One region of the Pseudarthrobacter sp. Hb11 genome, then DNA from elsewhere that is predicted to be linked to it. Evidence: riboswitches for the same ligand, from Rfam matches in the RefSeq annotation. Region 1 holds a riboswitch; each other region holds the start of a gene.
The links. A riboswitch is a leader RNA that binds a small molecule or an ion and turns the genes downstream of it on or off. The one in region 1 is predicted to bind thiamine pyrophosphate.
Positions count from the first base shown of each region.

Region 2: linked by a shared signal. The riboswitch ahead of thiC (phosphomethylpyrimidine synthase ThiC) and the one ahead of AC50X7_RS04935 (FAD-dependent oxidoreductase) in region 1 are both predicted to bind thiamine pyrophosphate.
Region 3: linked by a shared signal. The riboswitch ahead of AC50X7_RS08175 (ECF transporter S component) and the one ahead of AC50X7_RS04935 (FAD-dependent oxidoreductase) in region 1 are both predicted to bind thiamine pyrophosphate.

Region 1 is NZ_JBWZCM010000002.1:260,895-270,769, forward strand. Features, by position in the region: gene AC50X7_RS04920 (4a-hydroxytetrahydrobiopterin dehydratase) at 1-229, opposite strand, end outside; gene AC50X7_RS04925 (thiazole synthase) at 276-1,085, opposite strand; gene thiS (sulfur carrier protein ThiS) at 1,090-1,326, opposite strand; gene AC50X7_RS04935 (FAD-dependent oxidoreductase) at 1,323-2,678, opposite strand; TPP riboswitch at 2,671-2,789, opposite strand; gene thiE (thiamine phosphate synthase) at 2,817-3,551, shown strand; gene AC50X7_RS04945 (RNB domain-containing ribonuclease) at 3,666-5,168, shown strand; gene AC50X7_RS04950 (DEAD/DEAH box helicase) at 5,469-7,184, shown strand; gene AC50X7_RS04955 (DNA-methyltransferase) at 7,193-8,065, shown strand; gene AC50X7_RS04960 (PHP domain-containing protein) at 8,131-8,979, opposite strand; gene AC50X7_RS04965 (aminopeptidase P family protein) at 9,060-9,875, shown strand, end outside.
Region 2 is NZ_JBWZCM010000016.1:18,518-28,392, reverse strand. Features, by position in the region: gene AC50X7_RS16950 (MFS transporter) at 1-19, opposite strand, end outside; gene AC50X7_RS16945 (ammonium transporter) at 246-1,607, shown strand; gene AC50X7_RS16940 (P-II family nitrogen regulator) at 1,604-1,942, shown strand; gene AC50X7_RS16935 (glucose-6-phosphate dehydrogenase) at 2,076-3,479, opposite strand; gene ffh (signal recognition particle protein) at 3,564-5,147, shown strand; gene AC50X7_RS16925 (alpha/beta fold hydrolase) at 5,262-5,996, shown strand; gene thiC (phosphomethylpyrimidine synthase ThiC) at 5,993-7,780, opposite strand; TPP riboswitch at 7,824-7,931, opposite strand; gene AC50X7_RS16915 (amidohydrolase family protein) at 8,009-9,091, shown strand; gene AC50X7_RS16910 (VOC family protein) at 9,201-9,875, shown strand, end outside.
Region 3 is NZ_JBWZCM010000003.1:332,573-342,447, reverse strand. Features, by position in the region: gene AC50X7_RS08210 (hypothetical protein) at 1-104, opposite strand, end outside; gene AC50X7_RS08205 (CDGSH iron-sulfur domain-containing protein) at 214-429, opposite strand; gene AC50X7_RS08200 (glycosyltransferase family 2 protein) at 426-1,475, opposite strand; gene AC50X7_RS08195 (iron-containing redox enzyme family protein) at 1,472-2,533, opposite strand; gene AC50X7_RS08190 (DUF4383 domain-containing protein) at 2,595-3,071, opposite strand; gene AC50X7_RS08185 (hypothetical protein) at 3,210-3,419, opposite strand; gene AC50X7_RS08180 (heme-degrading domain-containing protein) at 3,509-4,051, opposite strand; TPP riboswitch at 4,124-4,264, shown strand; gene AC50X7_RS08175 (ECF transporter S component) at 4,320-4,943, shown strand; gene AC50X7_RS08170 (ABC transporter ATP-binding protein) at 4,943-6,502, shown strand; gene AC50X7_RS08165 (energy-coupling factor transporter transmembrane component T family protein) at 6,499-7,299, shown strand; gene AC50X7_RS08160 (glycoside hydrolase family 25 domain-containing protein) at 7,317-8,144, opposite strand; gene AC50X7_RS08155 (UDP-N-acetylglucosamine 1-carboxyvinyltransferase) at 8,322-9,845, shown strand.

The DNA of each region.
Region 1 (9,875 bases):
CGTCGTGGGAGGTGTAGCAGAGGAACACCCGGTTGTACCGCCAGTCCAGGTCAGGGTGGTGGTTTTGTTCCTCGGCAAGGCGCCCGACGGCGGCAATCAGCTCAAGTGCGGCAGCCGCCGTCGGCAGCTTGTACACGGTCACCAGTGCACCCTCGCGGTACCGCCAGTCCGGCAGGACAGCCAAGGCGTCCTCGAGCCGCTCGGGAGAAAGAACGTCCTTGCCGGCCATAGCTGCTCCTCGCCTGATGGTTGGCGTCCGCGGCACCGGGAGCGGGCTACAGGAACTCGGCCCGGCCCTCCATAGCCGACGACGCCAGTGCATGTTCGCGACGCGGGATCCTGCCGGCCGCTTTCGCCAGCCTACCGGCGATCACCGCGTGTTTGAAGGCCTCCCCCATCAGCGCAGGATTTTGGGCACGGGTCACGGCGGTGGCCAGAAGCACGGCGTCGCACCCCAGCTCCATGGCCAGGGCCGCGTCCGAGGCAGTACCGATGCCGGCGTCCAGAACCACCGGCACCGCGGCGCGGGACACGATCAGCTCGATGTTGTGCGGGTTCAGGATGCCCAGTCCGGTGCCGATCGGCGCCCCGAGCGGCATCACCGCGGTGGCCCCGAGGTTCTCAAGCCGCAGCGCGAGGACGGGATCGTCGTTGGTGTATGCGAAGACCTTGAAGCCCCTGTTGACGAGTTGTTCCGTAGCGTCCACCAGCTCGACGGCGTCCGGCAGCAAAGTCTGTTCATCGGCGATGACTTCAAGCTTCACCCAGTCGGTTTCCAGCGCCTCACGGGCGAGTTCGGCGGTCAGGACGGCGTCCCGCGCCGTGAAGCAGCCTGCAGTGTTGGGCAGCACGCGGATGCCGTGGTCCAAGAGCAGCTGGAAGAGTGAGCCCGTCTCCGCGGTGGAATACCGCCGCATAGCCACCGTGGTCAGTCCCGTGCCCGAGGCCAGCAGGGCTGCTCCCAGTCCGTCCAGGCTTGGCGCGCCGCCGGTGCCCATAATGAGCCGGGAGGTCAGTGCGACGCCGTCAATCACCAGCGGATCGTCGTGGCCTGCAAGGCTTGTGGTGGTGACGATTTCGGTCATGGTGTCAGCCTCCCTGCACTGCCGTGACGAGCTCAACGTCGTCGCCGTCCGCGAGCGCAGTGGCAAACCACTGGCTGCGGGGCACGACCTGTGAATTGTGGGCCACGGCCACGCCAAGTTTCCGGCCGTCAGTTGCCTGGCCGCTGGCAGCGAGGGGGCGCCCGGTGACCTCGCTGACGAGCACGGTGATGGAGGCACCCTCGGGCACAACGTGCAGGGTTCCGTTCAAGGTGATGTTCATGCTGTTTCCTTTATGGGCGGTGTGTTGCGAAGGCGGGCAGGAGTGCGGGCACCTGGCTTGGCGGAGAAGCGGCCCGGGTTGAAGGCAGCCCAGCGGGGGTCTTCATACCCGTCCAGGAGCTCCCGGCAGACGGCAGCGGCGGCCGGCGCCAGCAGGACTCCGTGGCGGAAAAACCCGGTGGCGATGATGAGGCCGGCAATGTGCCCGGAGTCCGGCGCAGCGTCCTTACCAGCGGCGGGAACCCGCCCCAGCAGCGGTGCGTTGTCAGGAGTTCCGGGGCGGGCCCGGGCCGTGGATTCCAGCAGCTCGAGTTCGGCGACGGCGGGAACCAGCACCTGCGCGTCGCGGAGGAGCCGGTAGACGCCCCCCGCGGAGACGGCATCGGCGGCCGACGGCGCATCCTCACGCTGGGTTGCCCCGATCACCACCGTGCCGTCCCGGCGGGGCACGATGTAGACCGGAACGCCGTGCACCAGCCCGCGGACGGTGGACGTCACCAGCGGCTGCAAATGGCCGGGAACTGCGAGGCGCAGGATGTCCCCGTGGACGGGCCGGAGCGGCAGGTGCAAGTCTTTGGGCAGTGCTTCCAGGGCTGCCGCATGCAGCCCGTTCGCCACGACCGTTTCGGCGGCCAGCACCGTTCCGCCGCCTGCGAGGCGTACGCCGGCAACGGCTCCGTCGTGCCACAACAGACCGGCAGCCCGGGCCAGGACCGCGTGATCGTCGACGGCGCCCGCTGCTGCAGTGCCGGGCCCGGCGGCTCCGTTCCCGTTCCCGACCCCGTCCCCGTCACCGTCGCCGGTCAAGGCAGCCTGCAGGCAGGCCACCAGCAGCCGCGGATCCACCTGGTGGTCTGCGGGGGTGTCCAGCGCGCAGGCAATCCCGGGACTGAGAAGTGGCTCGCGCTGCCGGGCAGTCCGGACGGTCAGCGGTTCAACGGAAAGGCCGTTCGCCTGCTGGACGGCGCGCAGGTCCATCAGTGCCCTGCGGTCGGCGGCGTCCGCACCCACGGCGAGGGTCGGCGTCGTGATGTATCCCGGATCTGCCCCCGATGCTGCTGCGAGGCGGGCGGCGAAGGCGGGCCAGCGGGCCGAGGCGTCCAGCATGAATTCCAGGAGATCCTCTTCCTGATAGTGCAGCTCGCTCACCGGAGCCAGCATTCCGGCGGCAGCCCAGCTGGCCCCCGTACCCGGTGCGTCGTCGATGACCACCACTGTCCGGCCGGAGCGCTTCGCCTCCCAGGCGATGCTGTGGCCGATGACTCCGCCGCCGATGACTGCCACGTCGGCCTGGAAAATTCCGTCCACGCGCCTGGGCGGGCTGTCTACAGGGCAGTTGGATGGTACGCGCATGTGTCTCCTTCCCTACGCCGGCATTAACCGGATCAGGTCAAGCGGTCGGCTCTGACGCCCTCTCAGCCCGGCGCTTTGTGACAGCTGCCGCGGGCTCCCGCAGTACGAGGCAAGTGTAGAGGAACTAGTCTTTTCCCCATGAATGTGACCCATACCCCCGCCGCCGGCACCGATGTCCTCAGCAATGCCAAGGTCAGCAACGGCCTCCACGCCGCCCGCCTCTACCTCTGCACGGATTCCCGCACGGACCGCGGCGACTTTGACCAGTTCGTCGATGCAGCATTTGCCGGCGGGGTGGACATCATCCAGCTTCGGGACAAGTCCATCGAGGCAGCCGAGGAGCTGGAGCTCCTGGCAGTCCTCAAGGAGGCGGCAGAACGGCACGGCCGGCTCTGGGCGGTCAACGACAGGGCGGACATCGCTGTTCTGTCCGGCTCGCCGGTATTCCACATCGGCCAAAAAGACCTGCCGCTGGGCGCTGCGCGGACCTTGCTCAACGGCAACGCGGCCATTGGCCTTTCCAGCCACAGCCCTGTTCAGGTGGACGCCGCCCTCGCTGCGGCCGCGGCCCCCGCTGGGCTGGACTACTTCTGCGTCGGCCCGGTCTGGGCAACCCCCACCAAGCCCGGGCGGGCCGCCGTCGGGCTCGAGCTGGTGCGATATGCCGCCGAAGTTGCGCGTTCAGGGCAGGATGGGCAGCCCGACGGCGGTGTTCCCTGGTTTGCGATAGGCGGCATCGACCAAATCAACGTGGAGCAGGTGGTGGAAGCGGGCGCCCGCCGGATTGTGGTGGTCCGCGCCATTACGGAGGCCAGCGATCCGGCAGCCGCCGCAGCGTCGCTGCTCGCCGCCCTAAACGCCCCCAACTCCTGACACCCGCTACCTGCCACCTGCCACCTCCGAAGGCGCGGTACGCGGTAGGGCCACCAACGGCACTCCGGGCCCGGTGCCTGCACTATGGCGTGAATTCGGGCTAGGCTGATTTTCGTGTCACACCATCGGCTGGGTCCCAACGTCCACGAGCACACCAACGCGCTCGAGGAAGCTCTGGGCGCCCTGCGGACCGAGCTTGAGCTGCCGGGCTCCTACCCTGAGGACGCGGTGGCTGACGCGAAAGCGGCAGTTGAGTCCCTGCAGCTCCCTGACGAGGACCTCACCGGCGTCGACTTCATCACCATCGATCCGGCGTCGTCCACGGACCTGGACCAGGCGCTGTTTATTGAAGCCGACGGCGATGGCTACCACGTGCTGTACGCGATCGCGGATGTCCCCGCCTTTGTGAACCCCGGCGGGCCCCTGGACGCAGAAACGCGACGCCGGGGCCAGACCTTCTACGCCCCCGACGGGCGGATCCCGCTGCATCCGGAAGTGATCAGCGAACAGGCCGGCAGCCTCCTCCCCGGCCAGGACTGTTCTGCCTTCGTCTGGGACTTCCGCCTGGACAGCGCCGCCGAGGTGAACTCGGTGACCGTGAAACGGGCCAGGATGCGCAGCCGCGCGAAGCTCAGCTATAAAGAGGTGCAGGCCGAACTCGATGCCGGCTCCGCCTCGCCGGTACTGCAGCTCCTCAAAGAGGTGGGACTCAAGCGCGTTGAGCTGGAACGGGTCCGCGGCGGCGCGAGCCTGAACATGCCGGAACAGGAGATTGTCCAGCTTCCCGACGGCGGCTACCGGATTGCCGCTGCTCCCCAGCTTCCGGTAGAGGACTGGAACGCCCAGATATCCCTCATGACAGGGATGGCGGCGGCTCAGCTCATGCTGGCTGGGAAGGTGGGCATCCTGCGCACCATGCCGGCCCCGGATGAGCGCTCCCTGAACCACTTCCGGCTGCAGACCGAGGTTCTTGGCAAACCCTGGGATGGCGAAGTCAGTTACGGCGAATACTTGCGCAGCCTGGACCCCACCGAACCCCGCCAGCTGGCCATTATGCACTCAGCCGGCATGCTGTTCCGGGGCGCCGCCTACACCGCCTTTGACGGCTCCCTGCCGGAGGACGCTGACCAGTCGGCCATCGGTGCCGCCTACGCCCACACCACCGCGCCGCTGCGCCGCCTGGTGGACCGCTTTGTGCTGGTGATCTGCGAGGCTTTGAGCAACGGCGGCCATGTGCCGGGGTGGGCGCGGGATGCCCTTCCAACCCTGCCCGAGATTATGGCCGGCTCCGACCAGCTCGCGTCTCGGATGGAGCGCATGGCTTTGGATACCGTGGAGGCGGCCCTACTGGTCAACCACATTGGGCAGGAATTCGAGGCGATCGTGATCTCCGGGTCCAAACCGCAAAAAGAGAACGGTAAAAACGGGAACGGCAACGGCAGGAACGGGAACGGGAAGAACGGCAACGGCAACGGCGGTTCGGGCATTATCCAGATCGCGGACCCCGCCGTGACCGCCCGTTGCGCCGGTGAACTGGAGTCCGGAACCAAGGTCCGGGTCCGCCTGGTCTCCTCGGATATCGCAACGAGGGTAGTCCACTTCGAGCTCGTGGAGTAGCGGCGCAACAAGCCGTGTCATGTGCCCACCGGGCCGCAAAGCCGGGAATTGGGCTGTCTGCGGCTAGACTGAAGAAGTAGAAATGGATGCCCGGTCGTTGATTTCCTTGATTTGAAACCAACAAGCCCGCCCCTACGCGATCTTGAGATACACCCGCTGGTCACCAGTGCCAGCATTTAGATAGCCCGCGATCGGCTTCCACTGGAATTGCGTGTGCGCCCGAGCGTGCTCCGGAACAGCCTTGCGGCCGGCCCGTTGAGCAGGCAGCGCCATTGCCCAAATGAATAAGGAAACTCCACCGTGAGTGAATTGCATACCCACCAGCTCCTGACCGACGAGTCCGGCACCGAAGTCCTCGAGCCCGAAGAAACCATCATCTCGGACGAGAAGCCGCACGAAATCGAGGAGAAATCCTTCGCCGACTACAACGTCCGGGCCGATATCGTGGAATCCCTGGCCGACGCCGGGATCACCCACCCCTTCCCCATCCAGGCAATGACTTTGCCGGTTGCCCTGTCCGGCCACGACATCATTGGCCAGGCCAAGACCGGCACCGGCAAGACCCTTGGCTTCGGCATCCCCGCCCTCCAGCGGGTAGTAGGCCAGGACGACCCCGGCTACGAGAAGCTGGCCGTTCCCGGCGCCCCGCAGGCCCTGGTCATCGTGCCCACCCGCGAACTCGCCGTCCAGGTGGCCAATGACCTGCAGACGGCATCCCGCAAACGGAACGCCCGCATCGCCACCATTTACGGCGGCCGTGCCTACGAGCCCCAGGTGGAGGCACTGACGAAGGGCGTGGAGATCGTGGTGGGAACACCCGGCCGCCTCATCGACCTCTACAAGCAGAAGCACCTGAGCCTCAAGAACGTCAAAATGGTCATCCTGGACGAGGCCGACGAAATGCTCGACCTCGGCTTCCTGCCCGACGTCGAAACCCTCATCGCCGGCACCCCCGCCGTCCGCCAGACCCTGCTGTTCTCCGCCACCATGCCCGGCCCGGTCATCGCCATGGCCCGCCGCTACATGACGCAGCCCACGCACATCCGCGCGGCAGATCCTGATGACGAGGGCCTCACCAAGCGCGACATCCGCCAACTCATCTACCGTGCGCACAGCATGGACAAGATTGAAGTTGTGGCCCGCATCCTCCAGGCGCGTGGCCGCGGCCGCACCATCATCTTCACCAAAACCAAGCGCACCGCCGCCAAGGTGGCGGAGGAGCTCGTGGACCGCGGTTTCGCCGCCGCCGCCATCCACGGTGACCTTGGCCAGGGCGCCCGCGAACAGGCCCTCCGCGCATTCCGCAACAACAAGGTGGACGTCCTGGTGGCCACCGACGTCGCCGCACGCGGCATCGACGTCGATGACGTCACCCACGTGATCAACTACCAGTGCGTGGAAGACGAGAAAATCTACCTGCACCGCGTGGGCCGTACCGGCCGCGCCGGCAATAAGGGCACCGCGGTCACCTTCGTTGACTGGGACGACATGCCCCGCTGGGGCCTGATCAACAAGGCCCTGGGCCTGAGTGTTCCGGAGCCCGTGGAAACCTACTCCTCCTCGCCGCACCTTTTCGAGGAGCTGGACATCCCCGTAGGCACCAAGGGCCGCCTGCCCCGTGACAAGCGCACCCTTGCCGGCGTTGACGCCGAGGTCCTCGAAGACCTCGGTGAAACCGGCAAGAAGAACAGCCGCGGCGGCCGTGACAGCGCTCCCTCCCGGGAGCGCGACGGCCGGGACCGCACCAGCCGCGGCCGAGACAGCAGGGGCGGAAACCGCGACGGCGGCCGCACCGGCGGTGACTCCGCGGGCCGCGCCGGCGAGCGCCGTCGTCGTACTTCCGATTCAGCAGCAGCCCCCGCTGCTGCCGGCGACGCACCCGCCGCAACCTCCACCGCAACCGAGGGCGAGCAGCCTTCGCGTGCCCGCCGCTCCCGCACACGTACCCGCCGCCGCAACGGCGAGGTAGTAGCCGGCAGCGACACAGCAGTACAGCCGGGCAGCACCGAGGCCTAATACCCTTTATGACTGACACCGTCTGGGCGCCGGACGGCAGCAGCCTGGTGGTTCACGCAGACAATGCGGAGTTCCTCCCGTCGCTGCCGGACGGCGCCTTCACACTGATATACGTGGATCCGCCGTTCAATACCGGCCGGCCCCAACAGCGCCAGCAGACCACCATGGTGGCCAACGCCGGCGGCACCGGCGACCGTGTGGGTTTCAAGGGACGCTCCTACGACACCATTAAGGGCGCGCTGCACCGCTACGACGACGCCTTCAGCGACTACTGGTCCTTCCTGGAACCACGGCTCGTGGAGGCCTGGCGCCTGCTGGCCGAGGACGGCACGCTGTACCTGCACCTCGACTACCGCGAGGTCCACTATGCCAAGGTGATGCTGGACGCCATCTTCGGGCGGGAATGCTTCCTGAACGAGATCATCTGGGCCTACGACTACGGTGCCCGCGCGAAGAACCGCTGGCCCACGAAGCACGACAACATCCTCGTGTACGTGAAGAACCCGGCGAAGTACCACTTCAACAGCGCCGAGGTGGACAGGGAGCCCTACATGGCGCCCGGGCTTGTCACCCCCGCCAAGCGCGAACTGGGAAAGCTGCCCACCGACGTCTGGTGGCACACCATCGTCTCCCCCACCGGCAAGGAAAAAACCGGCTACCCCACCCAGAAGCCGGAAGGCCTGGTCCGCCGGGTGGTGGCAGCCTCAAGCCGGCCCGGCGACTGGTGCCTGGACTTCTTCGCCGGTTCCGGCACGCTGGGTGCTGTCTCGGCGAAGCTGGGCCGGAAGTTCGTGTGCGTGGACCAGAACCAGCCGGCTATCGACATCATGGCAAAGCGCCTGGGTGCGCACGCCGAGTTCACCTCTTTCCCACCCAACTAGCTCGCATTAGACGTCGTTTTGACGGCTTGAACCACATCTAATGCCAGTCAGTTGGGGAAGGCGGGCTAGGGGCGGACGACGACGGTCCCGGTCGCCATGTCCTCGATCCGGGCCAGGACCTCGGGGTCCGTCAGGTTCTCCCCGAGCAGGTTGGGCTTGCCGGTCCCGTGGTAGTCAGACGATCCGGTGATCAGCAGGTCATGCCTGGCGGCCAGCCGGCGCAGGAACCCGCGGCCTTCCTCCGGGTTGTCACGGTGGTCGATCTCCAACCCGGCCAGCCCGGCGTCGATCATCTCCTGGTAAACCCGCTCCCCCACAATGCGGCCCCGGGAGGAAGCCACCGGATGGGCAAACACGGGGACGCCTCCTGCGGCGCGGACCAGTTCGACGGCGGTGGCCGGGTCCGGCGCGTAGTGCTGGATGAAGTAGCGGGACCGGGAGGTGAGGATGGATGCGAATGCTTCGGACCGGTCCTCCACAACACCCGCGGCCACGAGCGCGTCGGCGATATGCGGCCGGCCAAGGGTGGCACCGGGCGCCACATGATGGATGACGTCGTCCCACGTGAGCGGATAGTCCTCTGCGAGCAGGGTGACCATCCGCTCGGCGCGGGTCTGCCGGGCATCCTTGGCCTTGGTGATCTCCTCGAGCAGCCCGGCATGCCCGGGGTCATGCAGGTAGCTCAACAGGTGGACGCTGATCCCCTGCTCCGTCCGGCACGAAACCTCCATGCCGGGCACCAGCGCAACGCCGTGCTCCACCGCAGCAGCCGATGCTTCCACCCAGCCCGTGGTGGAATCGTGGTCGGTCAGCGCCACCACGTCCAGCCCGGCACGGGCTGCCGACGCCATCACGTCGGCGGGCTTTTCCGTGCCGTCGGAGACATTGGAGTGGGCATGCAGGTCAATCCTCACCTCCCCAGCCTAGTAGACCGCGGCTCCCCCGTTCATGCGGGTATTCGCACAAGGCTTCATGCTGGTGAGACGATGGTGCCGTGAACGATGCCGATAACACCCAAAATTCTGCTTCCCAGCCCTTGGAAGAGCGGGTCAACAACCGCTCCCAGCGGCCCAGTTCCAACGCCTTCAAGGCCTTTATGGCCAGCAACTGGGCGCCCTCCAGCCAGGAACTCCCGGCGCGCGACGCCGTTGCCAGCCACGCCGCAACCCGGCGCAAGGCCATCTCGGACCAGTTCAAAGGCGAACGCCTGGTCATCCCGGCCGGACCGCTGAAGGTCCGTTCCAACGACTGCGACTACCGCTTCCGCCCGCATTCGGGCTTCGCGCACCTCACCGGGCTTGGCCTTGACCACGAACCGGACGCTGTCCTGGTCCTGGAGCCCGTTGAAGAAGGAAAGGGCGACGACGGCGGCAACCACCGCGCCACGCTGTACTTCCGGCCGCTCGCCGGCCGGGATACCGAACAGTTCTACGCCGACGCACGCTCCGGTGAGTTCTGGATCGGCGCCCGCCCCACGCTTGCCGAGTTCGAGGCCCGCCTGGGCCTGTCTACCGCACACATCGACCAGCTCGAAACAGCCATCACCAAGAACGTGGGCGCCCCTGAAATCGGCGGCATCTCCATCCGCCTGGTCCGCAAGGTGGACGAAAACATCGACGCCCTCGTGGACACCGCCCGCTACAACACCGCGAAGGACCCCGAGAACCTGGACCTCGCCGTCCTCGACGCCCTGGACGAAAAGCTCAGCGAAGCCCTCTCCGAACTGCGGCTGCTCAAGGACGAGTGGGAGATCGAGCAGATGAAGCTCGCAGTCGCTGCCACCGTCGAAGGGTTCGAAGAAGTTGTCAAG
Region 2 (9,875 bases), on a different contig from region 1:
CGCGGGGTGCTGCCGTCATGGTGCGCAAATCCTTGCATTGTGGAGTGCCGGGGTCCGGCGAAAACGATGAAACACAACCGTAACAAGCACGATATGCACCATTTACTTCCTAGAGGTTGTTGTAACAGCCCGGAAATCCAAATCCTCCGTGGGTGAAACACGGCGCGGACAAACTCGTTACAGGACGCAAAAAGGCGTTGGCAGGCGGAGGACTCCGCATTACTCGACCAGAGAGGACGTGCACCATGGAACTTACCCCAGGTCACGTATGGATCATGGTGTCGGCAGCCCTCGTGCTGCTCATGACGCCGGGTCTGGCATTTTTCTACGGCGGCATGACCCGCGCCAAGGCCGCACTGAACATGATGATGATGAGCTTCATCTCCATCGGCATGGTGGGCGTTGTCTGGGTCCTCTGGGGCGCCTCCATGAGCTCCGGTGAAGGATTCCTGCAGATCGTCGGCAATCCGTTCGCCACCTTCGGCCTCGAAGGCATCGACACTCCTGACGGACTGATCAAGGTTGGCTACGCTGCCACCTTCGCCATCATCACCGTTGCACTGATCAGCGGTGCCATCGCGGACAGGGCAAAGTTCGGCGCCTGGAGCGTCTTCGTCCCCGTCTGGGTCACCCTGGTCTACTGCCCCCTGGCCTACATGGTCTGGGGCGGCGGCCTCTTCGGTCCCGAAGGCGCTGTTGGCCAGGCCCTTGGCCCGGCCATCGACTTCGCCGGCGGCACCGTGGTCCACATCAACGCAGGCGTGGCCGCACTGGTGCTGGTCCTCATCATCGGCAACCGCAAGGGCTTCGGCAAGGATCCCAACCACCGCCCGCACAACATCCCCTTCGTGATGCTCGGCGCGGCCATGCTGTGGTTCGGCTGGTTCGGCTTCAACGGCGGCGCCGCCGCCACCGCGGAACAGGGCGGCCTCATCTGGGTCAACACCCTCGCAGCACCCGCCGCGGCAATGCTCGGCTGGCTTGTCACTGAACGTATCCGCGACGGACACCCCACTTCACTGGGTGCAGCATCCGGTGTGGTTGCCGGCCTGGTGGCCATCACCCCGGCCTGCGCCAACGTCAGCCCCGTCGGCGCCCTCGGCCTCGGTGTGGTAGCCGGTGTAGCGTCCGCCCTGGCAGTGGGCCTGAAGTTCCGGTGGGGATTCGATGACTCCCTCGACGTCGTCGGCGTCCACCTCGTCTCCGGCATCATCGGCACCGTGGCCCTCGGCTTCATCGCACTGCCCACCGACGGCGTGGGCGGCGGCCTCTTCTACGGCGGCGGCATGACCCAGATGTGGGCCCAGCTCGCGGCAGCCGGCATCGCCATTGCCTACTCCGCAATCCTGACCGCGATCATCGCCCTGGCCATCCACAAGACCATGGGCTTCCGGGTCTCGCAGGAACAGGAGACGGTGGGTGTGGACCTCAGCCTGCACGCCGAAACCGCCTACGAGTTCGGTGTTGGCGGCCACGGCGGAAGCTTCCAGCCGCTGCACGACATGATTACGGGCAAAACGCAGCCGGAGGCCGCTCAGGCCGCCGAAGCCACGGCGGAAGGCCAGAAGACCGCATCAGCAACAGGCAAGGAAAGCGTGGGGGCATGAAACTGATCACCGCAATCGTTAGGCCGGAGAAGCTCGAAGCCATCCGGGAAGGGCTGGAGTCCTACGGCGTACAGGGCCTGACGGTCAGCGCGGCCAGCGGCTACGGCCGGCAGCGCGGCTACACCGAGGTGTACCGCGGGGCCGAGTACAACGTGGACCTCCTGCCGAAGATCCGGGTGGAAGTCCTGGCAACCGACGAGCAGGCCGACGACATCCTGGACGTCATCATCGCCAGCTCGAACACCGGCCGGGCCGGGGACGGCAAGGTCTGGACCATGGATGTCTTTGAGGCAGTGCGGGTCCGGACCGGGGAACGGGGAGTCGCCGCCATCTAGGCGGACGCTACCCGGAAAACTCAGTCACAGAAGAGGGGGCAGGAAACCAAAAGGTTTCCTGCCCGCTCTTCTGTTTGTCCTGCCGACTGCGACGTCCTGTCCACTTCGACCCACCGCTGCTGGGCCGCCCGCGCTACTCAGCCCGCGCGGTACCGGACCATTCGGCGGGTCCGGACGATCCGGCGTCGTACTCCTCCAGCGGGACCGTGCCCTGTTGCCATGCCTTCAGGACCGGTTCCACGATCCGCCAGCAGTCCTCTGCCGTATCGCCGCGGACGGAGAGCAGCGGGTCTCCGGCCAGGACGCCCTCCAGCACTTCACCATAGGGCAGGAGCTCCGAGGCGCTCAGTTCCGCTTCGAGGGTGAGCCGGCTGAGGCTGAGGATCTCACCGGGGCCGTTCACGTCAACGTCGAACTGGAGGGTGTCCGGCCCGAAACCGATCCGGAGCTGGTTGGGTGCGTCCACGCCCGTGAAGCCCTGGGGAAGGTGGGGGACCGGCCGGAACGTCACCACGGCCTCCTTGCGCTTAGCGCCCATTGCTTTGCCCGAGCGCAGGATGAACGGAACGCCCTTCCAGCGCCAGTTATCGATCCCCACCTGGATCTGCGCCAGGGTCTCTGTGCCCCGCGACGCGTCGACGCCGTCCTCCTTGGCGTAGTCAGGCACTTCCTTCCCTGCCACCGTCCCGGACGTGTAGCGCGCCCTCTTGGTTGAAGCCGCGTAGGGGGCACCGACGCTGCTGGCGCGCAGGACCGTGGAGACGGCGTCGCGCAGGTCCCGTTCGCTGATGGTTGACGGCGGCTCCATCGCCATCAGGGCCATAATCTGGAGCAGGTGGCTCTGGATCATGTCCCGGAGTGCGCCGGCGCCGTCGTAGTAGCGGGCCCGGCCCTCCAGTGCGAGGTCCTCGTCGAAGATGATCTCCACTTTCTCCACGTGCTGGCGGTTCCAGACGGGCTCCAGGAAGTTGTTGGCAAAGCGCAGGCCCAGGATGTTCAGCACGGTGGCCTTGCCCAGGAAGTGGTCAACCCGGTGGATATGGTCCTCCGGTACCAGCCGCACCAGGGTCCGGTTGAGCGAGCGGGCTGATTCCTCGCTGGAGCCGAAGGGCTTTTCCATGACCAGCCGCGTCCCGGGCGGAACCTGCTCAGGCCGGAGGGCCTCGCAGGCGAGCTGGCTGATCCGGGGCGGCAGTGCGAAGTAGACGGCGGTGGGACCCTCAAGGGTGGCGAGCAGTGATGCCAGCGCGCCGTCCGCCGTGACGTCCAGCTGGTGGTAGACGGTTTCCTTTTCCAAATCCTCCAGTGCCCGCACGCCGTCCGGGCCAGCGGACCGCGCGGATGCCGCAAAGGACGTACCCACCCTTTCCCGCCACTGTTCCGGGGTCCAGGGATCGGAGCCTGCCCCGACAAGCCGGAGCCCCGCCGCGCGGCCCTTGGCCACAAGCCGCGCCAGCCCTGGCAGGAGCAGCCGGCCGGTGAGGTCGCCGGAAGCGCCGAGGATAAGCAGGGTTTTTACTGTTGTTTGGCTCGTCATTTTGCCAGCATGCCACCTTGCGGGCCCGACTTGGTACCCTAGATAGTCGAGTCCTGATCATCCACTGAAAGAAGTGCACGGCGCGTGTTCAATTCACTCTCTGACCGGTTGACAGCAACCTTCAAGAATCTCCGCGGCAAGGGCCGCCTCACTGAGGCGGATGTTGACGCCACAGTCCGCGAGATCCGCCGCGCCCTCCTGGACGCGGACGTTGCCGTCCCCGTTGTCCGTGAATTCACGGCCCGGGTGCGTGAGCGCGCCCTGGGTGCCGAAGTTTCCGGTGCACTGAACCCCAGCCAGCAGATCGTCAAGATTGTCAATGAGGAGCTGGTGGAGATCCTCGGCGGAGAGACCCGCCGCATCCGCCTGGCCAAAAACGGGCCCACCATCATCATGCTTGCCGGCCTCCAGGGTGCCGGTAAGACCACCCTTGCCGGCAAGTTGTCCAAATGGTTGAAGGCACAGGGCCACAGTCCCATGCTGGTGGCCTGCGACCTGCAGCGCCCGAACGCCGTCACCCAGCTCCAGGTGGTTGGTGAGCGGGCCAAGGTGCCTGTGTTCGCGCCCCACCCCGGAGCCACGTCATCCGAACTTGAGCACCCTGCCGGTGACCCGGTGGCGGTGGCCCGCGCCGGTGTTGAGGAAGCCCGGCAAAAGCTGCACGACGTCGTTATTGTCGACACCGCCGGACGCCTTGGCGTGGACGCCGACATGATGGAGCAGGCGCGCCAGATCCGCCGCGCCATCGTGCCCAACGAAGTCCTGTTCGTCCTTGACGCCATGATCGGCCAGGACGCCGTGAACACTGCGCACGCCTTCGACGAGGGCGTGAACTTCACCGGCATCGTGCTGTCCAAGCTCGACGGCGACGCCCGCGGCGGTGCCGCGCTTTCGGTTGCGTCGGTCACCGGCAAGCCCGTGATGTTTGCTTCCACCGGTGAAGGCCTCGACGATTTCGAGCTCTTCCACCCGGACCGGATGGCCTCGCGTATCCTCGACATGGGTGACGTCCTCACGCTCATTGAGCAGGCCGAGAAGTCCTGGGACAAGGATGAAGCCGCCCGGATGGCGAAGAAGTTCGCCGACCAGGAGGACTTCACCCTGGACGACTTCCTGGCGCAGATGCAGCAGATCCGCAACATGGGCTCCATGAAAAAGATGCTCATGATGATGCCGGGCGCGCAGAACATCCGCCAGCAGCTCGAGCAGTTCGACGAGCGCGAGATTGACCGCGTCGAGGCTATCGTCCGGTCCATGACGCCGCACGAGCGTGTGGCTCCCAAGATCATCAACGGCTCCCGGCGGGCCCGCATTGCCCGCGGTTCCGGCGTGCACGTCTCCGAGGTCAACGGCCTCCTGGAGCGCTTCGCGCAGGCCCAGAAGATGATGAAGAAGATGGCCCAGGGCGGGATGCCGGGCATGCCTGGTATGCCGGGAATGCCCGGAGCGGGCGCCGGCGCGCGGAAGAACGCCAAGAACGCCCCCAAGAAAAAGGCCAAGTCCGGCAACCCCGCCAAGGCCGCCCAGGAGCGCAAGGATGCTGAGGCCCGCCGTGCCAATGCCGCCAAGGCGCTGCCCACCGGAGCTGCGTTCGGCCAGCAAACAGGCGACTTCGATCCTTCGCAGCTAAACCTGCCCAAGGGTTTCGACAAGTTCCTGGGCCAGTAACCCCTGTCCCAACTGACTGGCACATAACGCTCTGAAACGCGCTTTTCGGTGCACTAACTGCAAGTCTGTTGGGGCGGTCCCGGGGATGTCGGTGCCGTGGAATAGGGTTGGGTCATGTTCAAGCAGAGGGTAGTGTTCGTGCACGGCGCCGGCAGCTTCGGCTCCGTGGCCTGGCCGCGCCAGCACGGTATGGCACTGTCCTATGACGCGCTGTTCCTGCGCCGCCACGGCTACGATCCGGTGGCGGAGCCCGTAGAGTCCTCCTTCGAGGAGGACACGGCCATTGTGTTGCGGTCCCTTGCCGACGACGGCAGGGGTGCTGCCGGAGGGCATATCGTGGCGCACGCCCAAGGAGCCATCTCAGCCATGATGGCAGCCGTCGAACGTCCGGACCTCGTTTTTTCCTTGACGCTGGTGGAGCCGGCCTGCCTGTCACTGACAGCCGAGCTGCCGGCCACGGCCGCGCACATCGGTCTTATGCAGCCACTGTTCGACGTCCGGCACCAGATGAGTGACCAGGATTTCCAGCGCGAGTTTGTCCGCAGGGTCTACGCCACGGACCTGCAACACCCGGCCACGGTGGAGGAGAAGCGTTCCGCCAGGCGGCTCCGGCTCCAGGCCACCTCCTGGGAAGCCCCGCTGCACATTGTTCCCGGCGTTCCTACCCTTGTCCTGACCGGGGGATGGGAGCCGCTTTACGAGGAAATTGCCGGGTACCTGCGGGAAACCGGCGCCCTGCACCGCACGGCGGCGGGAGGACACCGGCCCCAGGACTCCCGCGAAGGGGACCGCATTATCCGCTCGTTCATCAGCGACGTGAGCCGGGTCCAGTCAGCCCGGGCCTCTTAGGCGCCCGGGCGTCCGGCGGAGACGCGCGGCTCAGGCAGGTAGACCTTGCCGCCGGCGGCCAGGAATTCCTGGCTCTTGTCCCGCATGCCGGACGCCAGCTTTGCAAGTGCCGCCTGGGACTCCGCTGAACCGTATTCGTCCCGGATATCCTGGCTGATCCTCATCGAGCAGAACTTTGGACCACACATGGAGCAGAAGTGCGCGGTTTTGGCGGGTTCCGCAGGAAGGGTCTCGTCGTGGAATGCCTCGGCCGTCACCGGATCGAGGGACAACGCGAACTGGTCCCGCCAGCGGAACTCGAACCGCGCCTTGGACAGCGCGTCATCGCGTTCGTGCGCACCCGGGTGGCCCTTGGCGAGGTCTGCTGCGTGCGCCGCAATCTTGTAGGTGATCACCCCTGTTTTGACGTCGTCCTTGTTGGGCAGGCCAAGATGTTCCTTGGGAGTGACGTAGCACAACATGGCGGTGCCGTAGCGGGCGATCTCCGTGGCGCCGATGGCAGACGTGATGTGGTCGTACCCCGGTGCCACGTCGGTAACCAGCGGCCCCAACGTGTAGAAGGGCGCCCCCTTGCACAGCTCCTGCTGGCGTTCGGCGTTCTCCCGGACCAGGTGGAACGGTATGTGGCCGGGGCCCTCCACCATCACCTGCACGTCGTATTCCCAGGCGCGCTGCGTCAGCTCGGCCAGGGTGTCCAGTTCGGCGAACTGCGCGGCGTCGTTGGCGTCCGCCGTCGCGCCGGGCCGCAGGCCGTCGCCCAACGAAAACGCGACGTCGTACCTGGCGAAGATTTGGCAAAGCTCGTCGAAGTGCGTGTAAAGGAAGTTTTCGCGGTGATGCGCCAGGCACCAGCCTGCCATGATCGACCCGCCGCGGGACACGATGCCGGTCACCCGGTTGGCGGTCAGGGGAACGTACCGGAGCAGGACTCCGGCGTGGACGGTCATGTAGTCCACGCCTTGTTCGCACTGCTCTATGACGGTATCGCGGAATATTTCCCAGGTCAGCGCGTTCGCTTCGCCGTTGACCTTTTCAAGGGCCTGGTAAATGGGGACGGTGCCGATCGGAACCGGCGAGTTGCGGATGATCCATTCCCTGGTGGTGTGGATATCTTCACCGGTGGACAGGTCCATGACGGTGTCAGCGCCCCACTGCGCGGCCCACTGCAGCTTGTCCACTTCTTCCGCGATGGAACTGGTGACGGCCGAGTTGCCGATGTTGGCGTTGATCTTCACCAGGAAGGCCTTGCCGATGATCATGGGTTCGGACTCGGGATGGTTGATGTTGTTCGGCATGATGGCGCGGCCGGCAGCCAGTTCGCTGCGGACCAGCTCCACATCGCAGTTCTCCCGCAGCGCCACGAAACGCATTTCGGGCGTGATGGTGCCCTGCCGTGCATAGCGCATCTGCGTCACCGTCCTGCCTTCGACGGCGCGGCGGGGCACCGGCGGCGTGCCCTTCCACTCCACGCTGGCGGCACCGCGGCGGACAGCCGAGCGGCCGTCATCGAACAGGTTCCGTCCCCTGCCGCCGTAGGTTTCCGTGTCCCCACGTGCTGCTATCCACTCGGCGCGGAAGGGGTTGAGGCCACGGACGGGGTCGCTTCCCGGGCCTGCCGTCCGGTAGGTGCGAAACGGGCCGTTGGCCTCGCCGTTTGGCGAGTCCGCCAAGGAAATCTCAGTGACGGGCACCCGGATACCAGAGGTTTCATCGTGGATATAGGCCAGCGAATGGGACTTCAGCGACTGGGTAACAGGTGGCTGGTCCTGGCCGCCGGCCGTCATACCGGACGGAATGTGGGCGGGGCCCAGCTGTGCTTTTGGTGTACGCAAGGGAATACTCACTTCCTTCGCCGGCATTACCCGGACAGGTTCAACGGTCGCAGGCTGCGTCAGCCCGATCTCAGCCCCTGCAGGGGCACCCGTGTGGTCAGGAACGAAGCTACCACAGCCGTCCGGGAGGGGCTTGTCACCTTGCCGGTGCTAGCCTGACTGGCGAGGAAGAGGGGCCTAATGCCGGAAGTTATCGAATTCAGCGGCCCGGTGCTCACCGGGCCGGACACCGTGCGGCGGGGACTGTGGTCCGTTGACGGGCTGTTGACCTTCACCCGGCCGCCGCTCGTTCCCGAACGGGTCCTGGACGGCTGCGTGCTTCCGGGCTTCGTTGATGCCCACTGCCACATCGGGCTGGGACCCGGCGGCGCCGTGGATCCTGCGACGGCGGAGGAACAGGCCCGGACGGACCTGAACGCAGGCACATTGCTGGCCCGGGACGCCGGTTCCCCTGCTGACACCCGCTTCCTGCAGGACAGCCGCGACGCGCCGGTGCTGATCCGGGCCGGCAGGCATGTAGCCAGGACCGGCCGGTACTTACGGGGTTTCGCTGAGGAAGTTGAACCGGACGGCCTGGTGGAAGCCGTCCGGAAGCAGGCCCGGGACGGCGACGGCTGGGTCAAGCTTGTGGGGGACTGGATCGACCGCGGCGCCGGTGACCTGGCGCCGTCGTTTCCCGCCGCCGTCGTTAGGGACGCTGTCCAGGCGGTGCACGACGAGGGGGCCCGGATCACCGCGCATTGCTTTGCCGAAGACACCCTGGACCAGATGCTGGACGCGGGCATCGACTGCATCGAACACGCCACCGGGCTCCTGCCGCGGCACCTCCCGCGGTTCGTGGAGCAGGGCATCCCCATTGTTCCCACCCTCATCAACATCGCCACTTTCCCGGACATCGCAGCGCAGGCGGAGCCCAAGTTTCCCCGGTACGCCGCACACATGCGCGCGCTGTGGGAGCGCCGGGCGGAGCGGGTGCTGGAGGCGTACGAGGCAGGGGTGCAGATCTACGCCGGTACCGATGCCGGCAGCGTCATACGGCACGGCAGGATCGCCGATGAAATCCTTGCCCTCCATCACGCAGGGCTTCCCATGGCCGCTGCCCTCGACGCCGCCTGCTGGGGCGCCCGGGAGTGGCTGGGCGCCGAGGGTCTGCAGGAGGGGGCCCGCGCCGACGTCGTGCTGTGCAGGGAGGATCCGCGGAAGGTTCCGGAAACGGTCAGCGGGCTGGCAAACGTTGTGCTGGGCGGCCGCGTCCTTCGTTGATGCCGGCATCGGGAGGACTTTTGTGGCACTTGGAATAAATTGAAGCTTCAAGTAATTTTAATAGTCATAGGCCCCCACCCCAAAGGGCCCCAGCACCGGGAGTTCCCACATGACTGCAGAAACCGCAAGCCAGGACCTTCTTCCCGCCGACCTCACCATGGGCACCGTGATGCTCAAGGTCGGCGACATGAAGGTTATGACCGATTACTACCAGCGGGCCCTTGGGCTTGAGGTTGTCGCCGAGCAGGACGGCGGAATCTACCTCGGCCGCCTGCAGAAGCCCCTGGTCCACCTTGCGCCCGCTCCCGGGCTGAACCTCCCGGGCAGGGGAGAGGCCGGCCTCTTCCACACGGCGCTGCTTTTTGACAACCAGGCAGACCTCGCAGCCACCATCGCCACCGCGGCACAGTTCGAGCCCCGCTCGTTCACGGGCAGCGCCGACCATCTCGTCAGTGAGGCCTTCTACTTCAACGACCCGGAAGGCAACGGCATCGAGCTGTACTGGGACCGGCCGCGGAGCAACTGGTCCTGGAACGGCACCGACGTGGTCATGGACAGCCTGGCCCTGCCGCCGCAGCGTTACCTGGAACAGCACCTCACCGAAGAATCCCTGGAGCGCCAGCACGGATCCGTGGCAGGAATTGGCCACGTCCACCTCCAGGTGGGCGACGTCCATTCTGCCCGCGACTTCTACGTGGGGATCCTCGGCTTCGAAAAGACTGCGGGCTGGCACGGGCAGGCATTGTTCGTCTCCGCCGGCGGCTACCACCACCACATGGCCATG
Region 3 (9,875 bases), on a different contig from region 1:
CCGTTTCCTACTGAGACGGGACTGCGCGGATCAAGGCTTTGTTGCTCCACGTTGTGACGGCGGACCAGCGACTTCCGGTCGATGGCGCTGTGCAGGCTGTGCAAGACGCGCGCCCTCCTGCTGAGAAAGCGTTTTCAGGATGTCGTCCATCCTTCTTGACCAGCCCCGGGCTGTCAACAGCGGGACTTACATTGATCCTCGGCACCGGCCTTGTCAGTCCGCCGGCGGTTCCGTCCTGAACTTGATCATTTTGTGCGTGCCGTCGCAGTAGGGCTTGATGGCCGATGCGCCGCAGCGGCACAGCGCCACGGTCTGGCGCTGCCGGGGGACCGGGTCCCCGGAGGGCGTCACGATTTCAAAGTCGCCCCGGACAATCAGCGGCCCGTCGGGGCACACCACGATTGAGCTTTCGGCGGGTTCCTGGTTCATGGCTGCTCCTGGTGGGGTTTGCGGGCGGAAGTCTGTGGGTGCTGTTGGTGCATGGCGCCCAGCATTCCGGAGTGCCGGCGCTGGAGTTCGGCTTCGGAGTGGGCTGCAGTCTTCAGCTGGGTCCCGGCGTAGGGGACACCCCCGCCCAAGCGGTAGGCAAGGGCGATCCAAATGCAGACCGCCCGCTCCAGGACCCACAGCGGTGCGCACCACACTGCGCGGAAGGGGAAGACCGTTGTCCCGTTGTGCCGCCGCCGCCCGATTCCGGCAATGATGACCGGTGCCGCCGCCAGTGCCAGGAAGGCTCTACCGCGGTGCCTCGAGGGAAGGCAGGCTGCTGCGGCAATCACCGGAAGCAGGGAAAGTTCCGCGGCGAGGCGGAGTGGCTGGGCGAAGTCGTCGTATGCCTGGCGCGTGCGCTGCTTGAGGAAGTGGCGCGGCCCGGGCGGCTTCCGGGCCACAAACAGGTCCGGCAGGATCTTCTCCCGGCCGCCGGCAGCCTTGACGGTCCTGATCAGCTCGAGGTTTTCGAAGAGGACCGGCTCGTAGCCGCCGGTAACCAGCAACGCGCTCCGGCGCACGGCCAGCGTGCCCGGAAAGTCTGCGGACCAGGCCCGGTTGATCAGGGTCCTGGACGTGTCCCACCAAGCGTGCCACGGCAGGGGGTCGAAGTAGTTCTGCGGCCGCACAACCTCCGCCGACTCAAGGTGATTGACGACGGCGGCGAGCGATTCGCGCGTGTAGCGCACGTCGTCGTCGGCTATTACCAGCAGCTCCGCCCCGGCCGCCCGGACGCCGGTCATCACACCGGCCACCTTGCCGTTGCCGCCGTTGCCGCCCTGCTCCGGACGGATGTGGCGGATGGCAGGCGGGAAGGCGGCCCGATGCCGCTCGAACAGCTCCGGAGCGGAGCCGTCCACCACGGTCACGGGTATCCACCCGGAGAGGCGCCCGAGGTAGGCAGCCAGGTCCGGAAGGTCCGAATCCCCGGTCCAGCGCAGCGGCAGGATGTATTCGGCAGACTGCTTGATGGCTGTTGTGCTCACGCTGCTGCCGGCACTGCCGCCCTCAGCGAAGTCTCGCCGTTTTCCCAGCAGGCTAAAAGGTGTGTCGAAAGCCGGCCATCGATCGCCATGACAGCCGTCGCCCCGAAAAGAACGTCCCCCAGCAGTTCGGGTTCCGCTTCTACGAGACCTCCGGCGAGGTCGCGGCCGGCGATCTGCTCGTGGACCGCGTCGGCTTCCACGTGCTCGTCGAAGTAATGGGTCACCTCGGCGTCGAAGCCGTGCCGGCGGAAACCGTTGCCGTACAGGCGGTTGGGCTGTGAGGAGGTCATCTCGTAGATGGCAAGGTGTCCGGTGATGGCGCCGCGGAGCCGCCGGTTGAGCCCGAACAGGGACATCATGTTCACCGCTGCAAGGGACACGGCCGGGACTGCGTCGAGGTAGGCGCCGTAGTGGTCGTCCATTCCCAGGCCCCGCATGGTGCGGGCAAAGAGCGCACTGTGCATGCGTTCCGGGCGCCCTCCGCCGTACTCGTCGGCCTGGATCTCCACCAGTGCAGCCTTCGGCCTGCCAGTGAGCCGGGGGATGGCCCAGGTGTGTGGGTCCGCTTCCTTGAGCTGGTAGACCGACTTGTGGACCAGGAACTCCTTGAGCTGCTCCAGGGTCGCCTTTTTGGACACATAGCGGGACACGCTGGGTCCGGTGTCGGCGGCGGCAAGGCCGAACAGGACGTCGGCCACGGCGTCACTGGTCAACTCTGCCGCAGGCGGCAGGTCCAGCTCCCCTGCTGCTGATTCGGCTGCTGCCCGCAGCGCTGCTTCGAATGGCCTTTCAAGCAGGTGGCGGACCTGGATGAGGCCCGGCTCCCATTCCCAGTCGTCCCCCACGCCTTCAAGGCCGGAGTAGTGAAGCTCGTAGAGGCAGAAAAGTGCCAGCTGGACGTCGTCGTCCCCGATGATGTCGGCGGCTGCCTGCAGCTGTGCCGTGACCTGCCGGCGCAGTTCCTCGACGCCTGCGGCGGCGTCGTCGGTCCCGGCGGTAACTGCCAGGGCACTGAACAGGGCGGTACTGATGGGACCTCTGGGTTCCGGGATCTTCATGATGCTCCTTTGGGCGGCAGGGGTGCTGCCGGTGCTGCGCCGTCGACGGTGGCGGCTTCGGTCAAGGCTGTGATTTCAGGTCACGTTTGCGGCTGCGCCGTGGGGTGGTGCGCGGGGAAAGCAGGATGGCGAGGATGATCATGGCAAGGCCCAGGGCAAGGTGCAGCCAGTTGTCGGCGCCGTTAAGGGGGACAAAGTTTGCGGGGGTCTCATCGCCCACCAGGAGGCCGTACAGCCACAGGACAAGGTAGATGACGCCCCCGTAGATGAGGAAGCTCCTTGCCTGTTGGTGGGTCCTCGCCAGCAGCAGTCCGGCCGCGCCGAAGGCCAGGTGCACGATGTTGTGCAGGACCGACACCTGGAAGACACCCATAAGCAGGGCTCCCGAACCGTGTCCGGCCATGCCCAGTGCTTCGTAATCACTGGTGATCCCGGGGATGAACCCCAGGACACCCACCAGCAGGAAGAGGGTACCCGTTGCAAGGGCCGCCTTTTGCAGGCCTGTCCTCGCTCCGGTGGCGCGGGTGCTGACTGTCATGACCTGTCTCCTCAAAAGCCTGGAGACAACATAGTAAGCATGATTACTAATATAAGCTAAGTAAGGCCATCCTGCTGTTGGAACCCGCGCAGCTGCCGGCCGCCCTGCCAGCCACAATTTCCGCGGCCGCTGGTGGCCTTAATCCTCCGGGGTGCTCCACACATAGGGGTTTGGATGGTGCCCGCCGCGGCGGCCGTGCTCATACCCCTGCTGCCAGGCATTCCCGACGGCGGACACCAGTTCCGCCAGCAGGGGATAGTAAGGGTGGTCCGGGCCGATGTAGATCATTTCCTCCGCGGCCTTGTCCACGGCCGCCCGCACCTGGTTGTCGGCTGCATTACCGAGCATGGCGCCCCTCCTTTGGAACTTTCCCGCCACCCGCTTTGAATGTACTCCGGGCGTTCCCGGGGGTCCATTGCGCCCGTTGAGGCCCGGCGTCAGTCCGTGCGCATGGAGCTGAGGACCTCGCGCAGGGCCTGTACCACCAGGTTGTGGTCCTGCACTTGGGGAAGCCCTGAAACAGTTACCGTGGCCACTGCCCCCACGCCAGTGACGTACACGGGGAACGAGCCGCCGTGGGCGGCATACCGGCTCTGATCGAACCAGCCTTGGTCCTCAATCCGTCCGCCGCCGAGCCGGGCGCGCAGCCCCACCAGCAGGGAGGGCGCCTCGTACCGGGCGGCGGTGCGCTGTTTGGCCCGGATCCAGTGCTCATTGTCCGGGGTGGCACCGGTCAGGGCCACATGGAACAGGACCTGCTCGCCCCTGGTGATGTCAATCGCGATGGGGAACTGGCCCTCCTTGCCCAGCTCGACGAGCAGCAGCCCCAGATTCAGTGCATCGTCCATGGAGAAGCCAGGAAACTGAAGCTCCCGGATTTCGCCCTCAATCCGGGCGATAAGCGCTTGCAGCGAACCTTCCGGCTGGGTGGCATCGGAATCCGGATCGAACTCAGTCACATGGGGGGAATTGGCAGTCATGGCCCACAATCTACCCCTCCTCCGGTGTAAACTGGACCCCGCCCACCAGGGCAAATATTTACCAACAGAAACATTCAACGACAGGGGAGCGCCGCCGTCGGGCATCACTGGCCAAGCCAGGATCCGCAGGTGGGCGCTGAGAGTGCGGACAGCCGCAGACCCTCGAACCTGATCCGGTTAGTACCGGCGCAAGGGAGTCGAGTTCTCGAAGCACCGCAGCGGCGTGCCGTTGCCGTGCTTTCCCCTCCTGTTCCTCAGGAGGAATCGCATGGCAACTACAGCAATCAAGAAGACCACCAGCAGGTCCTGGCGCGTCGTGGACATCGTGGTGGCGGCGTTGATCGCCATCGCCGGCGGCGTCATTTTCTGGGCCTGGTCCCAGGGGGCGGCCGCAGTCTCGGCGCCCATGAACGCCCTTTACCCTCCGCTCACCGGCTTATTGGCCGGCGGCTGGATGATCCCCGCGGTACTGGGCATGCTCATCATCCGCAAGCCTGGGGCCGCACTCTTCTGCGAGACCGTTGCAGCCACCGGCGAACTGCTCATGGGCTCGCAGTACGGCGCCTCCGTGCTGTTCTCCGGGTTTGTCCAGGGTTTGGGTGCCGAAATCATCTTCGCGATTTTTGTGTACCGGAAGTTCAACCTGCCGGTTTCCCTGCTCGCCGGCGCTGCTGCCGGGCTGTTCTGCGGCCTGAATGACTCCTTCGCGCCCTGGGGCTGGAACATCGCCTATTCCGGCGGGGACAAGCTTGCCTACATTATCTTCACCGCGGTCTCCGGTGCCGTCATCGCAGGCACGCTGTCCTGGCTCGCCACCCGCGGCCTGGCGAAGACCGGAGTCCTGAGCTCCTTTGCGTCGCGCAAGGCAGCTACGGAGCCAGTCCTCTCCTGATGACAGCTCCTTCCCTCCACGGCGCGTCGGTGGCGTCGCAGCCGGCTGCCGTCACCGCCCGCGGCTGGGGCTGGCGGCATGCCGGGCGGTCCAGGCCTGCTGTCCGTGCCCTTGACCTGGACATCCGGCCGGGGGAGCGCGTGCTCCTGCTGGGCCCGTCCGGGGCAGGCAAGTCGACCCTCCTCCATGCCTTGGCCGGGGTGCTGGGGGACGCTGAGGACACCGACGACGGCGGCGCGGCCGGGGATTCCGACGAGTCGGGTTCGCTGCTGATTGACGGCGCCTCCCCCCGCGGGCAGCGCGGCAGGGCCGGACTGATGCAGCAGGACCCGGAGACGCAGGTGGTCCTCTCGCGGGTAGGTGACGACGTCGCCTTCGGCGCCGAGAACCTCGCCGTGCCCCGCGCCGATATCTGGGCCCGCGTGCATGAGGCCCTGGACGACGTCGGGCTCTCCCACCTGCCGCTGGACCACCCGACGTCGGCCCTGTCCGGCGGGCAGAAACAGCGGCTGGCGCTCGCGGGCATCCTTGCCATGCGGCCGGGGCTGCTCCTCCTCGATGAGCCGACGGCCAACCTGGATCCCGCCGGGGTGGTGGAGGTGCGTGACGCCGTTGGCCGTTGCCTCGACAAAACCGGGGCAACACTGGTGGTGGTGGAACACCGCGTGTCTGTCTGGAAGGACCTGGTGGACCGGATCGTGGTGCTGCAGCCGGGCTCTTCGACGGATCCTGCCGTGCTGCTGGATGGGCGGCCGGACCAGGTTCTCAGGGAAGCCCGGAGCATGCTTATCGTGGCCGGGGTCTGGGTGCCTGGCCACGTGCCGGCTACGCGTCTCCGTGCGGCGGATCCTGCTCCCGGCAACGGGGACCTTCTGCTTGCCGCCGAGGAACTGGCCATATCGCGGGAACGTGCCCGCCGCAAGGGTCTCCGCAAACTGGCGCCCGTGCCGGTGCAACAGGGGATTTCCGCGCAGGTCCGGGCAGGGCAGGCCCTGGCCATCACCGGGCCCAACGGCGCAGGGAAATCCACGTTTGCACTGACCCTCGCAGGGCTGCTGCGGCCCGTCGACGGCAAGGTTTCCGCCACCCTGGCGCTTAGTCGCGGTGCGGGAATTGACCCGTTTAAATGGAAGGCGGAGCAGCTGATCGAGCGGGTGGGCACGGTGTTCCAGGAACCCGAGCACCAGTTCGTCACCGGGAACGTGCTCGACGAACTGCGCTTTGGCCCGCGGCATCTCGGGCACGGCGAGGAACGGGTGGATGAACTGCTGGAGCGGCTCCGGCTCACCGAACTCGTTGACGCAAATCCGTATACGCTCTCGGGCGGTGAAAAGAGGCGGCTCTCGGTGGCCACAGTCCTGGCCGCGCATCCCCAGGTCCTGGTCCTGGATGAACCCACCTTCGGGCAGGACGCCAACACCTGGGCGGAGCTGGCATCGTTCCTGTCCGAACTCCTGGACGCCGGCACCGCCGTGGTGTCCGTGACGCATGACGCCGAATTCACGGCCGCGCTGGGCGGAACGGAACTGCGCATGGCGGCAGCGGCGGTGGCGCCGTGAGGCAGGAGCTGAACATCCGCGGCAACCACGCCCTGCTGACCCGCGCCAACCCGCTGAGTAAGTTCGCGGCCGTCTTCCTGATCACGGCCGTGCTGGCCCTGTCCATCGACTGGGTGTCAGCCTCCGTGGCGCTGGCCTTTGAGTTCCTGCTGTTCCCGTTGGCGGGGCTCACCCTGACGCTGCTGTGGCAGCGGGGGTGGCCGCTGATCCTTGCCGCGGCCGTCGGCGGCTGGAGCACCTCCATCCTGGCGGCGGACAGCGGAAAGACGCTGATCGACGTCGGCATCTGGACCATGAGCGAAGGCTCGCTGGAACTTGGGGTCGGGTTCATGCTTCGTGGCCTGGCAATTGCGCTCCCGGCGGTGCTGCTGATGAGCTGTACCGATCCCACTGACCTTGCCGATGCGCTGGCGCAAAAGGCGCGCCTTCCGCACCGGTTTGTGCTGGGGACCTTGGCCGCCATGCGCCTGGTGGGGCTGATGGCGGAGGAGTGGCAGACCATTGGGATGGCCCGCCGTGCCCGCGGCGTTGGTTCCCGCGGCAGTGCCCTGCAGCGGCTGAAGGCAACGCTGGGCCAGAGCTTCGGGCTCCTGGTTCAAGCCATCCGGCGGGCCTCAAGACTGGCCGTCACCATGGAGGCGCGTGGTTTCGGCGGCGGAAGGCGGACATGGGCGCGGGAATCCACCTACAGCGGAATGGACCTATGGGTTCTTGGTGGTGGCGTGCTGATGGCGGGTGCAGCCTTTGCTGCGGCAATCTGGGCAGGGACGTGGAACATGGTGTGGCTGGGGAGCTGACTGACGGACGCAGGAGCTCAGTCGCAGGAGTGGTTGTAGTCGAATTTTCTGGAAACGAACTGGGTCAGAGCCACTTCACCGCCGTCGGTCAGTGGCGGGTCCGAGCACTTGGCTTTGGCCCCGGCGACGGAGCGCGCCCCGGCCAGCCAGCTTGGCAGCGAATAGAGGTTGCTTGAGTTGCTGACGGTACCCACGATCCGGCCCCATTGGAGACCGGTTGAATAGAGCCCGACTCCCTTAACGTCGATGCTGTGGAAGAAGTCCGTCATGCCCTCCAGTACCGTGCGGTTCGCATCCTTGTCTGTGGTGGACCAGCTGTTCTCGGTTTCCACGTCCAGCCACCAGAAATAGTCCGAGGGGTTGGTGATCCCGCGGATGTAGGCGTCGTCATAGGCCTTGGCGTAGCCGTACATGTAAGCGCAGGCTTTCCCGTAGTCGTTCTCCTCGCAGGAGCCGTAGGGGTTATGGACGGCCGATAGTATGGGGTATTCGTTGCTGGTGGGCCACCACGAGCCGCTGCTTCCAGGGTTGGCGGTATTGACGTAAAGGGACACCTTCGGCTGGGGCGTAATGCCGGATAAGGTTTCCGCCCATTCGAGCTGTTCCCTCAGGCAAGGGTTGGTGTTGTTGGCCAACCCGTTGTTGACGCCGACAATGGCAAAAGCCGGCTCCGCGGGAAGGGGCTTTTCACACTGGGGCCAGGAGACATCGTTGCCCAGCGTGGACTGCTGGCCTTCACCCGGCGAGGGCGCCGCGGACGCGGGCCCGGCAGGGAGCAGGAGCAGGACAGCGAACAGCAGGGCGGCCAGCCTAGCCGTTACCCGGGCGTCTTGAGTTCTGCGCACTGTCACCTCCGTCGTCGTCGAAAGTAAGAGGGTCTATCCAGTTTCCTCCGGTTCGGCAGGCACGGTCAACAATGCTGGCAGCTCGCTGCTATCGCATGTAGTGGGTAAACGCTCTCAGGATAGCGTTACACGGACCACAATGACTATTGTATAGCTCATTTGTGATATATTTGTGGCATGACGCAGGAAACCACCGAACACGTTGCCGCCATGCTCAGGGATGCCCGGGGCGAGAAGGGCTGGACCCAGGGCCAGCTGGCCGCCGAGCTCGGGACCAGCCAGAGTGCCATCGCCCGGATGGAGCAGGGCAAGCAGAACCTGAGCCTGAAAATGATCCAGCGCCTTGAGACGATCTTCGGCCGGAGCATCGTCAACGTGGGAAAACCCCAGATGACGCACCTTCGGGTGGAGGGCGGCCGCACGCTCTCCGGCTCCGTGGACGTTAACAGCAGCAAGAATGCCGGCGTCGCGCTGCTGTGCGCAAGCCTCATCAACCGGGGGACCACCATTCTTCGGCGTCTTGCGCGCATCGAGGAAGTGAACCGCATCGTTGAGGTGCTCAGCAGCATCGGGGTCGAGTGCACCTGGCTCAACGATTCCGACCTCCAGCTCCGCAGGCCTGCCGTCCTTGACCTGGAGGCAATGGACGTTGAAGCCGCCCGCCGCACGCGCAGCGTCATTATGCTGCTGGGGCCGTTGCTGGACGAGTCTTCGCAGTACCGCCTCCCGTATGCGGGTGGCTGCGACCTGGGCACGCGCACTGTTGAGCCGCATATGCAGGCCCTGCGCCAGTTCGGACTCACAGTGGAAGCAACTGCCGGTTTTTATGCAGTACAGGCCCCTTCTGCTGATACGCGCGACCGTTCCTTCGTGCTTACGGAGCGCGGCGACACTGTCACCGAGAACGCCATCATGGCAGCGGCGCACCGTGAGGGGACAACGGTGATCCGCAACGCCAGCCCGAACTACATGGTGCAGGACCTCTGCTTCTACCTGCAGATGCTGGGTGTGACCATCGACGGCGTCGGCACCACCACCTTGAAGATCACTGGGCGTCCCATGATTGATGCTGAGATTGAGTACTTCCCGTCCGAGGACCCCATCGAGGCCATGAGCCTCATTACCGCCGGCATTGTGACCAACTCCGAGGTGACCATCCGCCGGGTGCCCATCGAGTTCATGGAAATCGAGCTGGCCACGTTGGGGCAGATGGGCCAGCAACTGGAGATATCGGGCGAGTACACGGCCCGCAACGGCCGGACCCGGCTGGTGGACGTGACCACCAAGCCTTCGGAGCTGCACGCACCGGAGGACAAGATCCACCCGATGCCTTTCCCGGGCCTGAACATCGACAACCTGCCCTTCTTCGCCGTTATTGCCGCCAACGCCAGCGGGCAGACCATGATTCACGACTGGGTTTATGAAAACCGGGCCATTTACCTTACGGAGCTGAACCGGCTGGGTGCACAGGTTCAGCTGCTGGACCCCCACCGGATCTACGTCAACGGCCCCACCAAGTGGCGCGCTGCAGAGGTCGGCTGTCCGCCGGCCCTGCGCCCGGCAGCATGCCTGCTGCTGGCCATGCTGGCCGCCAGGGGAGTCTCCGAACTCCGGAACATTTACGTCATCGAACGCGGATATGAGGAACTCGCCGAGCGGTTGAACGCTATCGGCGCCAAAGTGGAGTATTTCCAGGACTGAACATTCACGCTTCGTCATGAAGCCATGGGG